DNA from 2 places in the Brenneria goodwinii genome. Region 1 is predicted to be linked to the other one. Evidence: predicted binding sites of a transcription regulator. Region 1 holds the regulator's gene; the other holds the start of a gene.
What was found. Region 1 encodes CRP, which controls carbon source genes, mostly activating them, when cyclic AMP is high. Its sites were predicted from a motif close to ATGTGANNNNNNTCACAT; they were not measured.

Region 1 (6,083 bases):
GATATCAGGAGAAAGAACATGGTTTTCTCTGATTGGATCAAGCCAGGCGGATTACTGCGTCGGTTGGCAAAGCGCTTATTTCAGGTCATCGTCACGCTGTTCGGATTATTGATCCTGACATTTGTGATTGGCCGCGTGATGCCTATCGACCCCGTCCTGGCGATTGTCGGACAAGATGCCGACCAAAGTACCTATCAGCAGGTTTATCAACAGTTAGGTTTGGATAAGCCGCTGTATGTGCAATTCTTTATCTATTTTAATTCACTGTTACACGGCGATCTGGGCAATGCTTTGCTGACCGGTCGTCCGGTAGTCGACGACATTATCCGTGTCTTTCCCGCCACCATAGAACTCGCCACGATGGCGATTATCGTCGGCGCCGGCCTAGGCGTGCCGCTGGGCGTGCTGGCGGCGGCAAGACGGGGAAAAGTCGCGGATTATATTGTCCGTTTCATCAGTCTGGCCGGCTATTCCACGCCGATATTCTGGGTGGGGATGATGGGGCTGCTGGTTTTCTACGCCTGGCTTAACTGGGTGGGGGGCGCCGGACGGGTGGACATGGCCTATGACGGGCTGGTGGAAAACCGTACCGGGTTGCTGTTGCTTGACGCCATGCTGGAGGGCAATTGGGAGGTATTCCGCAGCGCGCTCAATCACCTGCTGCTGCCCGCCACCATTCTTGGTTTCCATTCTTTGGCTTATATCAGCCGTATGACGCGCAGCTTCATGCTGGCGCAACTCTCGCAGGAATACATCATCACCGCCCGGGTAAAAGGACTGACGGAATTCCGTGTGGTGTGGGCGCACGCGTTTCGTAACATCCTGGTGCAGTTGCTGACGGTTGTCGCGCTGGCTTATGGCTCCCTGCTGGAAGGGGCGGTGTTGATCGAAACCGTATTTTCCTGGCCGGGGTTCGGCTCCTATCTTACCGGCAGCCTGCTGCTGGGCGATATGAATGCGGTTATGGGCTGTGTCTTGCTGGTGGGGCTGATTTTCGTCACCCTTAATCTGCTGGCGGACATGCTGTATCAAATCTTTGACCCGAGGACCAACGCATGAGTATTTCCTCTGGACCGGTACTCAGTGCGCTACCGGAAAAGCGTGACGGCCGCCTGAAGTTACGCTGCTTACGCATATTGGGATTTTTATCGCTGATGATGCGCAATCCGCTGACCGCCATCGGCAGCGCCATCGTGCTGATGTTGATGCTGGTGGCGCTATTTGCGCCGTGGATAGCGACCCACGATCCGCTGGCGCAGGATCTGTCCAACGCGCTACAGGCGCCGGGCGCGGCGCATTGGTTCGGCACCGATGAGTTCGGGCGGGATGTTTTCAGCCGTCTGGTTTATGGCTCCCGCATCACGTTGTATATCGTGGCGCTGGTGTCGGTCACCGTCGGGCCTATCGGCCTGTTATTAGGCGTTGTCGCCGGTTATTACGGCGGCATCGTTGATACGGTGCTGATGCGGATTACCGATATCTTCATCTCTTTCCCCAGTCTGGTGCTGGCGTTGGCTTTCGTCGCCGCGCTGGGGCCGGGGCTGGAGCACGTGGTGATTGCCATTACCTTGACTGCCTGGCCGCCCGTCGCCCGTCTGGCGCGGGCGGAAACGCTGTCGCTGCGCCATGCGGATTTTGTCTCCGCGGTGAAATTACAGGGCGCTTCCTCTATCCGTATCCTGCTGCATCATATCGTCCCGCTGTGCCTGCCGTCGGTGATCATCCGTATCACCATGAATATGGCGGGCATCATTCTGACCGCCGCGGGGCTGGGCTTCCTGGGACTGGGCGCGCAGCCGCCCGATCCTGAGTGGGGCACCATGATCTCCGCTGGTCGCCGCTACATGATGGAGTGCTGGTGGTTAGTGACTATTCCGGGGCTGGCGATTCTGATAAACAGCCTGGCGTTCAATTTTCTTGGAGACGGCCTACGTGACATCCTCGATCCCAGAACTGAATAACATGTCCCCTCGCGCTTCGGCGGCGGGCAACCTGCTGGATGTTGAAAATCTGCGGGTAAGTTTCGTCAACGGCGGCGTGGTGACCGATGCCGTACGCGGCGTTTCCTTTTCGCTGGGGTGTGAAAAGCTGGCGATCGTCGGCGAATCCGGCTCCGGCAAATCCACCGTTGGGCGCGCCTTGTTGCGGTTGCACCCGCGCAGTGCGCGGATTACCGCCGATCGGCTGCGCTTTGGCGATACCGACCTGCTTAACGCGGATGAAGCGCGGATGCGCCAGATTCGCGGCAAGCGGATTTCCATGATTATGCAGGATCCCAAATATTCATTGAATCCGGTGGTGTGCGTCGGCGACCAAATTGCCGAGGCCTATCTCGCGCATCACAAGGTTTCACGCAACGACGCCAAAGAAAAAGTGATGGCAATGCTGGATGTGGTGCGCATTCGCCAGCCGCAACGCGTGTACGGACTGTATCCGCATGAAATTTCGGGCGGGCAGGGGCAGCGCATTATGATCGCCATGATGTTGATTACCGAACCTGAAGTGGTGATTGCCGATGAACCGACCTCCGCGCTGGACGTTTCCGTGCGTTTGCAGGTGCTGGCGATGCTTGACGATCTGGTTGGAGAACGCGGTCTTGGGCTGATTTTTATCAGCCATGACATCAATCTGGTGCGCAGTTTCTGCGATCGGGTACTGGTGATGTATGCCGGTCGGGTGGTGGAGTCGATTGCCGCGGCCGATCTTGATAACGCGCAGCATCCCTATACCCGCGGGTTACTGAATTCATTGCCGGATATCGACCATCCGCGTCCGCGCCTGCCGGTAATGAACCGCGATCCTGCCTGGATTAACGAGTAAGGAGTTTTTATGGCGACCGAAACCATTCATCTGAGCCAGCCCTCGAACTTGAGCAGGCCCATGATTGAAGTGAATGACCTTAATCTGTCTTTTGGGCAGGGAAGTGCGCAGAATCAGGTGCTGTATGACGTTAATCTTACCGTCGGCGATGGCGAGATTTTCGGTCTGGTTGGGGAGTCCGGCTCCGGGAAGACCACCGTACTGAAATGTCTGGCCGGGTTATTTAATCACTGGCAGGGCAGCTTGCTGATTGATGGGCAGCAACTGGCGCACCGCATCGATCAAGCTCGTTGCCGCCGGGTGCAAATGGTCTTTCAGGATCCCTACGGTTCGCTGCACCCGCGTCATACGGTGGAAACCATCCTTGAAGAGCCGTTACTGATTCACCGTTTCACCCATCGGGATGACCGTATTGACGCGTTGCTGGAGAAAGTGGGGTTAGGGGCATCGTTCCGCCGCCGCTATCCCCATCAGTTGTCCGGAGGGCAGCGCCAGCGTGTTGCCATTGCCCGCGCATTGATTCTGGAGCCGCGGGTGCTGCTGCTGGATGAGCCGACTTCGGCGCTGGATGTCTCGGTGCAGGCGGAAATCCTCAATCTGTTGGTTGAGCTGCAGCAGCAGGAGAAATTAACCTATCTGCTGGTAACCCACGATCTGGGCGTGATTTCTCATCTGTGTCATAAAGTGGCGGTGATGCAGTATGGCCGGATATTGGAAACGCTGGATATCAGTGATTTAACCCGCGATACGCCGAAGAATGCCTATACTGCCATGTTGGTGGATGCCAGCCGCCAGTATAGCCGCGATCTGGCGGTGCGCTCGGAACGCATGGGATAACGTGATAACGTTTCGTGCGTAAATCGGCGACAAAACGAAGAGGACTGGCTGTAACGTCAGTCCTTTTCGCATCATAAGATAAGGTAAGAACCTGGCTTGCATTTAACAATTGGTTAAAATAAGTAATCTGTACGTAAAAAAAGGTAAATGGGTAGCGTTAAGGAGTGTGGATATTTACAATCACTACGCTTTCTGTAAGCGGTTTCTTCAAAAAGGAATTCTCATGCTCAAACGTACTCTGGTTGCTGCGGCGGCCTTTATTTCACTTACGGCTTTTTCTCCGGCGTTCGCCGCCAACGGCGTAACGCATGTTTTGCTGACGACGTCGGCAGGAAACATTGAACTGGCATTAGATAATCAAAAAGCGCCGGTATCGGTGAGGAATTTTGTCGAGTACGTTAATAACGGTTTTTATAACGGGACGACGTTTCATCGAGTGATCCCCGGCTTTATGATCCAGGGCGGCGGTTTTACCGCTGATATGAAACAGAAAGCGACTAACCCGGCGATCGCCAACGAGGCGGATAACGGGTTGCGCAATCTGCGCGGCACCATTTCGATGGCGCGTACGGCGGAAAAAGACAGCGCGACCAGCCAGTTTTTCATTAACGTCGCCGACAATGCGTTTCTCGATCATGGTCAGCGCGATTTTGGCTACGCGGTGTTTGGTAAAGTGGTCAAAGGGATGGAAGTGGCGGACAAAATCGCCCAGGTTCAGACTGAAAACGTCGGCCCTTATCAGAATGTGCCAACCAAACCGATCGTGATCCAGTCAGCGAAAGTCCTGCCCTGAGGCGTATTTTCGGGCGGTGGTTTATTTCCAGCCAATAAATCTGAGCGGGTTCGAAGAATTCGCTCAGGCTAATGGCAATGCGTTATTTGTTTTATTAATTATCCGTTTTTAAACCATTATATTATTGCCGACAAATATATCGGATAAAAAAAAGCGTGAGATAAGTCTCACGCTTTTTTGTTGTAGGGTCATGCTAATACGCCGGTTTAACGGGTACCGTAGACGACTATTGTTTTACCATGTGCGGAAATCAGGTTCTGATCTTCTAACATTTTAAGTATCCGCCCCACGGTTTCACGTGAACAGCCAACAATTTGGCCAATTTCCTGACGTGTGATTTTTATTTGCATGCCGTCAGGGTGGGTCATGGCATCTGGTTGTTTCGCCAGGTTTAGCAATGTCTGAGCGATACGCCCCGTGACATCAAGGAAAGCCAGATTACCGACTTTCTCTGACGTTACCTGCAGTCTGCTGGCCATCTGAGCAGACAGGCGCATCAGAATATCAGGGTTCACCTGGATCAGTTGTCTGAATTTTTTATAAGAAATTTCAGCAACTTCACAAGCCGTTTTCGCCCGAACCCAGGCGCTGCGTTCCTGACCTTCCTCAAACAAGCCGAGTTCGCCGATAAAATCCCCTTGATTCAGATAAGAGAGAATCATTTCCTTGCCTTCTTCATCTTTGATCAGCACTGCGACAGAGCCTTTCACGATGTAGTAAAGCGTTTCTGCTTTTTCACCTTGGTGAATAAGCGTACTCTTCGATGGATACTTGTGGATGTGGCAATGAGAAAGGAACCATTCGAGAGTCGGGTCTGTTTGCGGTTTGCCGAGAACCATTCGATATCATCCTCTGTTGTCAGTCACTGCGCAAATCACAGGGCTCAGAGTTCCCTGTACGGCGTATTTACTGTTAAAAGTTCAAATTCAGTGTAGGCAGAACGACGTCAGGGAATATACTGAAAACCTTTATCTGGCGACGTCATCATCTCCCCGGCATCTGAGTTTGTCCAGAATAAGGCAGATTCTGTTCTTGTTTTTAACACACCTTGAGGGACGTGTCTTGTATTGTCTCATTTCAGCATGATAAAGCTCTGGTTATAAGATAATTTTGTACAGTAACGATATAAATATTCAAAAATTTTTTAGCGGAGGCAGCATGCAGGCTCGAGTGAAGTGGGTTGAAGGCTTAACATTCCTTTGCGAATCAGCTTCAGGACATCAGGTTTTAATGGATGGAAATTCAGGGGATAAATCCCCCAGTCCGATGGAAATGGTTTTGATGTCGGTTGGCGGATGCAGCGCGATCGATGTGGTATCCATACTGCAGAAAGGGCGTAATGACGTTGCCGACTGTGAGGTTAAGCTGACGTCGGAGCGGAGAACGGAGTCGCCTCGTCTGTTTACCCATATCAACCTGCATTTTATCGTAACGGGCAAAGGGTTGACTGATAAAGCCGTAGAGCGTGCGGTCGCGTTATCTGCGGAGCGGTATTGTTCAGTGGCGTTGATGCTGGGTAAAGCGATCGAAGTGACTCACAGTCACGAAGTGATTGATATCTCGTAAATAGGGTACGCGCTTTTTTAAACATGACAGGTCACAAGAACGTGACCTGTCATGTTTGTAAACTCCC
Region 2 (6,083 bases), 370 kb from region 1:
TCCGTGATTACCGATACGGAAAGCCATATTAAATACCCGATCGTTGCCTCAGATATGGTGCCGGACATCGCTATCCTCGATCCGGCCATTCCGGCAACCTGTCCGCCGCACATTACGGCGCATTCGGGCATGGATGTGTTGACCCATGCGCTGGAAGCCTACGTGTCCACCGCCGCTACCTCGTTTACCGACCCTTATGCGCTGGAAGCCATCCGGCTGGTATTTGAGAATCTGGAGACGGCCTACCTTTCACCGGATAACATGCAGGCGCGCTACCACATGCACAACGCTTCTGCGCTGGCGGGTATTGCGTTTACCAACGCCTCTCTGGGCATCATCCATTCGCTGGCGCATAAGATTGGCGGCGAGTTCGGCGTAACGCACGGTCTGGCCAACGCGATAATGCTGCCTTACGTGATTCAGTTTAACCGTCACTGGACCAATAAATATCAACAGATCGAAAAACGCTTTGGCATTATCAATCTGCCCGAAGCCATTCGGGATCTGAACCATCGGTTAAACATTCCCGATACGTTCCGCGAGTGCGATGAAGTGGATTTCAGTGAAGATAAATTCATGAAGGTGCTTGACCGCATGAGCCAGAATGCGCTGGACGATCCTTGTACGTTGACTAACCCCGGCGATCCGAAAGTGGAAGATATGAAGGAGCTGTATACCGTTTCCTACTACGGAAAGTGATCAGCTAACGTTAGCGTCCGGGGTCGGGGCGGCCGATCCCGGATGTTTTTTTATGATTTTGTTTTTTCGCCCGGTCTTATCAAACTGATTCTACTATGCTTACTGTCATGCCCTTCACCTTCAGGCTGCCGCCGCGCCGGCTTCATTGCCCGTTTGCAGCGCGGCAAGCGGCGTGCAAACTGCGCCAGGCCGATTCTCTTATCCTTATCGCGGGTTTACTGGGGCGTTTAGCCGCTGCCTGGGGACTTTGAGAACGATAGGGTAGAGATGCATGACGCTAACAAAAAATCACTGATTGAGAATCAGCTACAACAGGGGGATGGAATGAAAGGATGGATGGAATATCGCTCACGCTGGCTATTGCCGGTACTGATGTTCTTTATGGCGTTGCAGCTTACCGCATGTGGCGATTCTGAAGCCGACCAACGCAAAGCGTTTATTGATTTTCTACAAACGGTCCATCTGCAACAAGATGGGAAACTTCCTGCGCTGAGCGAAGAGCAAAAGACGAAATTCGGGCCTTTTGCTGATGATTACGCGATTTTAACTACATTTTCTCAACAGTTAAATCAAGCGGTGGCAGGAAGCCTGACGCCGATGCTGACCCAGGTTTCCCAGATTCGCGTACCGCAGGATTATCTGTTGCAGCGCGACAATCTTCGCCAGTCCATCGGGGCGATAAATCAGCTGGGGCAGCAGATTCAGGAGGCGAAGGCGCAGGCGGATAACGCCCTGCGTATGCGCAAGCAGCCGGAAGAGTTACAGGTTATTTACGGGCGGCTGTATGCGCAAGTCGTTACCCAGCCGACCAACGTACTGCTGCCCACTATTCCCAGCGCGCTCTCGTTTATACAAAGCCTGATTCAGGTGGGGGATTACCTTGAAGCGCAGGGCAATCAGGCGGTTTTTAACGGCAACTCGGTGCAGTTTCCGACGCAGCAGCAGGTTGCGCAATACAACAGCATGGTGTCGGGGTTGGCTATCCAACAGCAGAATCTGATGAATGCGCTGAAACCTCTTAACGGCTCCGCCAACCGATAGTGATGTTCCGTTCTCGCGAATCGGCGTCAAATCAAAAATAAATTGTGATTCAACTCTCATAAATGGAATAAATGAATGTTGCGGATATGTGATATGCATCACATGTCCGCAGACTGTTCCTGCCTAAATTTTGTTCAATTTCCCTATTTTTGTGAACCACATCACTCATTTGTGACCTTCCTGTAGGTTGAATGTGTGATTTTTGTCACAAAACCTCTCCTGATTGCTAAGCGAAAACAGAGTGCTAGAGTCCGATCTGCATACGGGAATGCGGACGGATATTGGTCACTCCGCTCACGATAAAAATCACGCGCTCTCATCGTCAGCGCGCTCAATAGGAGTGTGTTTTTATGCTTTCACCAGATATCAAGATCAAAGTTCAGAACTTTGGTCGCTTTCTTAGCAACATGGTGATGCCCAACATCGGCGCATTTATCGCCTGGGGTATTATTACCGCGTTGTTTATTCCCACCGGTTGGTTGCCTAACGAGACGCTGGCGAAACTGGTTGGGCCAATGATCTCTTACCTGCTGCCGTTGCTGATTGGCTATACCGGTGGTCGCCTGGTGTTTGGCGAACGTGGGGGCGTGGTTGGCGCGATCACCACAATGGGGGTGATCGCCGGGACCGATATCCCGATGTTCATGGGGGCGATGATTGCCGGCCCGTTGGGCGGCTGGGCCATTAAGCGCTTCGATCGCCTGGTTGACGGCAAAATAAAAAGCGGCTTTGAAATGCTGGTCAACAACTTCTCTGCCGGTATTATCGGCATGCTGTTGGCGATCCTATCATTCCTGGCTATCGGCCCGTTGGTTGAACTCTTCTCACAGGCGCTGGCCGCCGGTGTGAACGTGATGGTGCGCAATGGCCTGCTGCCGCTCACCTCTATTTTCGTCGAACCGGCAAAAATTCTGTTCCTGAACAATGCGATTAACCACGGTATCTTCTCGCCGCTGGGTATTCAGCAGGCGACTGAAACCGGGAAATCGATCTTCTTCCTGATTGAAGCCAACCCCGGCCCCGGTCTGGGCGTACTGATCGCCTATATGTTTTTTGGCCGCGGTAATGCCAAAGAGTCTGCGCCGGGGGCGGCGATTATCCACTTCTTCGGCGGGATCCACGAAATCTACTTCCCTTACGTGCTGATGAATCCGCGCCTGATTATTGCCGTTATCCTCGGTGGGATGACCGGTGTGTTTACCCTCGGCTTGCTGAATGGCGGTTTGATTTCTCCGGCGTCTCCGGGATCGATTCTGGCCGTGCTGGCTATGACGCCAAAAGGCGCCTACTTCGCCAATATTACGGCGATTGTGGCGGCATTTGCCGTGTCCTTCGTGGTTTCCGTCATTTTGCTGAAGAGCACGAAAAACAAAACCGAGGACGATCTTGGCGACGCGACTCGCCGCATGCAGGAGATGAAATCGTCAGCCAAAGGCGGCGATCGTGCCGCTGCAGGCGTCAGCGGCGATCTGAGCACCGTGCGCAAAATCATCGTGGCCTGTGACGCCGGTATGGGGTCCAGCGCCATGGGGGCCGGCGTGCTGCGCAAGAAAGTGCAGGATGCCGGGCTGAAAAACGTTTCCGTAACCAACAGCGCCATCAATAACCTGCCGGAAGATGTCGATCTGGTGATAACCCACCGTGACCTGACCGAACGCGCGCTGCGTCATGCGCCGCAGGCACAACATATCTCGCTGACCAACTTCCTTGACAGCCAGCTGTATAGCGATCTGGTCGCGCGTCTTGTCGCTGCGCAGGGACAAGGCAGCGCCTCTCCGGCGCCGGTTGTCGCGGCCGCCAAATCGGATGTTGCCGAAGAAGGGGCGAAGCTGTTCCAACTGAGCGCCGCCAATGTCTTCCTTAATCAGCATGCGGACACCAAAGAACAGGCTATTCGTTTCGCCGGTGAACAACTGGTGAAAGGGGGCTATGTCGAGCCGGCCTATGTCGAGGCCATGCTGGAGCGTGAAAAACTGACGTCAACCTATCTGGGTGAATCCATCGCGGTGCCGCATGGGACGATCGAAGCGAAAGACCAGGTGCTGAAAACCGGCGTGGTCTTCTGCCAGTTCCCTGACGGCGTGCGCTTTGGCGAGAGCGACGATGACGTTGCTCGCCTGGTCATCGGTATTGCCGCCCGTAATAACGAACATATTCAGGTCATTACCAGCCTGACGAACGCGCTGGATGACGAATCGGTAATTGAACGTCTGGCCCATACCCAGAACGTACAGGATGTGCTCGATCTGTTGTCGGGCAAAAAGAGCGCCTGAAACCACGGCGATGCCGCCCTGGCGGGCGGCCTCTTTTCTGAATGTTGTTTTAAAAGGGTAAAGCATGATGAAAGCATTACATTTTGGTGCCGGTAATATCGGCCGGGGATTCATCGGTAAACTGTTGGCTGACGCCAATGTCGAACTGACTTTTGCCGACGTCAATCAGCAACTGCTGGATGCGCTGAACAGCCGCAAAAGCTATCAGGTTCGCATCGTGGGAGAGCAAACGCGTCTTGATACCGTCAATAACGTCAGCGCCGTTCACAGCGGCAGCCCGGAAGCGATTGCGCTGATTGCCGACGTCGATCTGGTCACGACGGCGGTCGGGCCGCAAATTTTGGAAAAGATCGCCGGCACGATCGCGCAGGGGCTGGTGAAGCGTCATGCCAACGGCAATGTGCAGCCGCTGAATATTATCGCCTGTGAAAATATGGTGCGCGGCACCAGTCAGCTCAAGCAGCATGTGCTGAAACTGCTGCCGGCCGCCCAGCAGCAGTGGGCGGCGGAACATGTGGGATTCGTCGATTCCGCCGTTGACCGCATCGTGCCACCTTCCGAAGCCGGCGACAGCGACGTGCTGGCCGTGACGGTGGAAACCTTCAGCGAATGGATCGTCGATCAAACGCAGTTCAAGGGTACGCCTCCGGCTATTCCCGGTATGGAGCTGACCGATAATCTGATGGCGTTCGTTGAACGCAAACTGTTTACGCTCAACACCGGTCATGCCATTACCGCTTATCTGGGTCAGCAGGCCAAACATCAGACGATCCGTGACGCCATCCTCGACCAGAAAGTTCGCGCGGTGGTGAAAGGGGCGATGGAGGAGAGTGGCGCGGTATTGATTAAACGCTATGGCTTTGACCCTGCGAAACATGCCGCGTACATCAATAAGATCCTCAGCCGTTTTGAAAACCCCTATCTGCACGATGACGTTGAGCGTGTGGGCCGTCAGCCATTGCGTAAACTGAGCGCCGGCGACCGGCTGATTAAGCCGCTGCTGGGGACGCTGGAGTACCAACTGCCGCATGATAATTTGATTATCGGCATTGCGGCGGCGATGCATTTCCGCAGCGAGCAGGATCCTCAGGCGCAGGAGCTGGCGGCATTATTGAAAAAATTGGGGCCGCAAGCGACACTGGCGCAGATTTCCGGCCTGGATGCCGAGAGTCAGGTTGTTGCCCAAGCGGTGAGCGCCTATAACGCCATGCAGTAAGCTGCGCATCGTGGCGCCAGGCAGATCATTTCCTCTTCTAGATCCTTGGGGGCGTTCAATACAGGTGATGTCGGGCATAATCGGCATCACCCTTATCCGCCGGTAAATTCTATACCGGGGGGTGAGGAATATATGTGCGGGTTAACGGTACGAGAGGGATGATGGAAGAAACACAGGCGTTTGAAAACCGGGTTCTTGAATCGCTGAATTCAGCAATCACGGTGCGCGATTTCATGCTCCGGGCCGTTGAACTGCTGGCTGAAGCGGTCAGTATTCTTATGTTGCAGGTGTTCCGCAAGGATGACTACGCCGTTAAATATGCGGTTGAACCGCTGATGACGGGAACCGGTCCGCTGGGGGATCTGTGCGTGCGTCTCAAGCTGATTTACGGATTAGGGATGATCAGCCGTAAAGAGTATGAGGACGCCGAATTGCTGATGGCGCTGGGCGAAGAATTATTGATCGACGAGCATGATTATCGCTTTACGGACGATGAAATCCTCGGCACGGTCGGCGAACTGCACTGCGTCAGTATTTTGCCTGCCGAACCGCCGCTTCCCGCCGGCGGGGATCCTGACGATACTTTGCTGGTTGGCATGCAGCAACAGCGTTATCAGCAGATGGTGCGCTCCACGTTGGTATTATCGCTTACGGAACTGATTTCCCGCATTAGCTTGAAAAAAGCCTTTTAGGCGGCGTTTCTATTTCCTTGTTCACTGCACCTGAAACACAGTTTAGTGTATGCTTGCCACGCATGGTTCTCCAACGTCAAGTAAGAAAGGTATACCCTTCATCTTTCAAGTCGCAGATACGTTGGCTGGTCAAATTCATTCCCGACAAATTTATCAATCGGT

Region 2: a site for CRP is predicted at 1,827-1,844, ahead of ACN28R_RS19515 (PTS mannitol transporter subunit IICBA). Genes of this name have one in related genera too.

What each region holds. Positions count from the first base shown of each region.
Region 1 covers NZ_CP014137.1:4,771,627-4,777,709, forward strand. The annotation lists gene ACN28R_RS21165 (ABC transporter permease) at 19-1,059, shown strand; gene ACN28R_RS21170 (ABC transporter permease) at 1,155-1,961, shown strand; gene ACN28R_RS21175 (ABC transporter ATP-binding protein) at 1,933-2,820, shown strand; gene ACN28R_RS21180 (ABC transporter ATP-binding protein) at 2,881-3,657, shown strand; gene ppiA (peptidylprolyl isomerase A) at 3,881-4,450, shown strand; gene crp (cAMP-activated global transcriptional regulator CRP) at 4,657-5,289, opposite strand; gene ACN28R_RS21195 (OsmC family protein) at 5,609-6,016, shown strand.
Region 2 covers NZ_CP014137.1:4,403,703-4,409,785, forward strand. The annotation lists gene ACN28R_RS19505 (iron-containing alcohol dehydrogenase) at 1-699, shown strand, start outside; gene ACN28R_RS19510 (DUF3053 domain-containing protein) at 1,036-1,740, shown strand; gene ACN28R_RS19515 (PTS mannitol transporter subunit IICBA) at 2,091-4,013, shown strand; gene ACN28R_RS19520 (mannitol-1-phosphate 5-dehydrogenase) at 4,081-5,229, shown strand; gene ACN28R_RS19525 (MltR family transcriptional regulator) at 5,388-5,921, shown strand.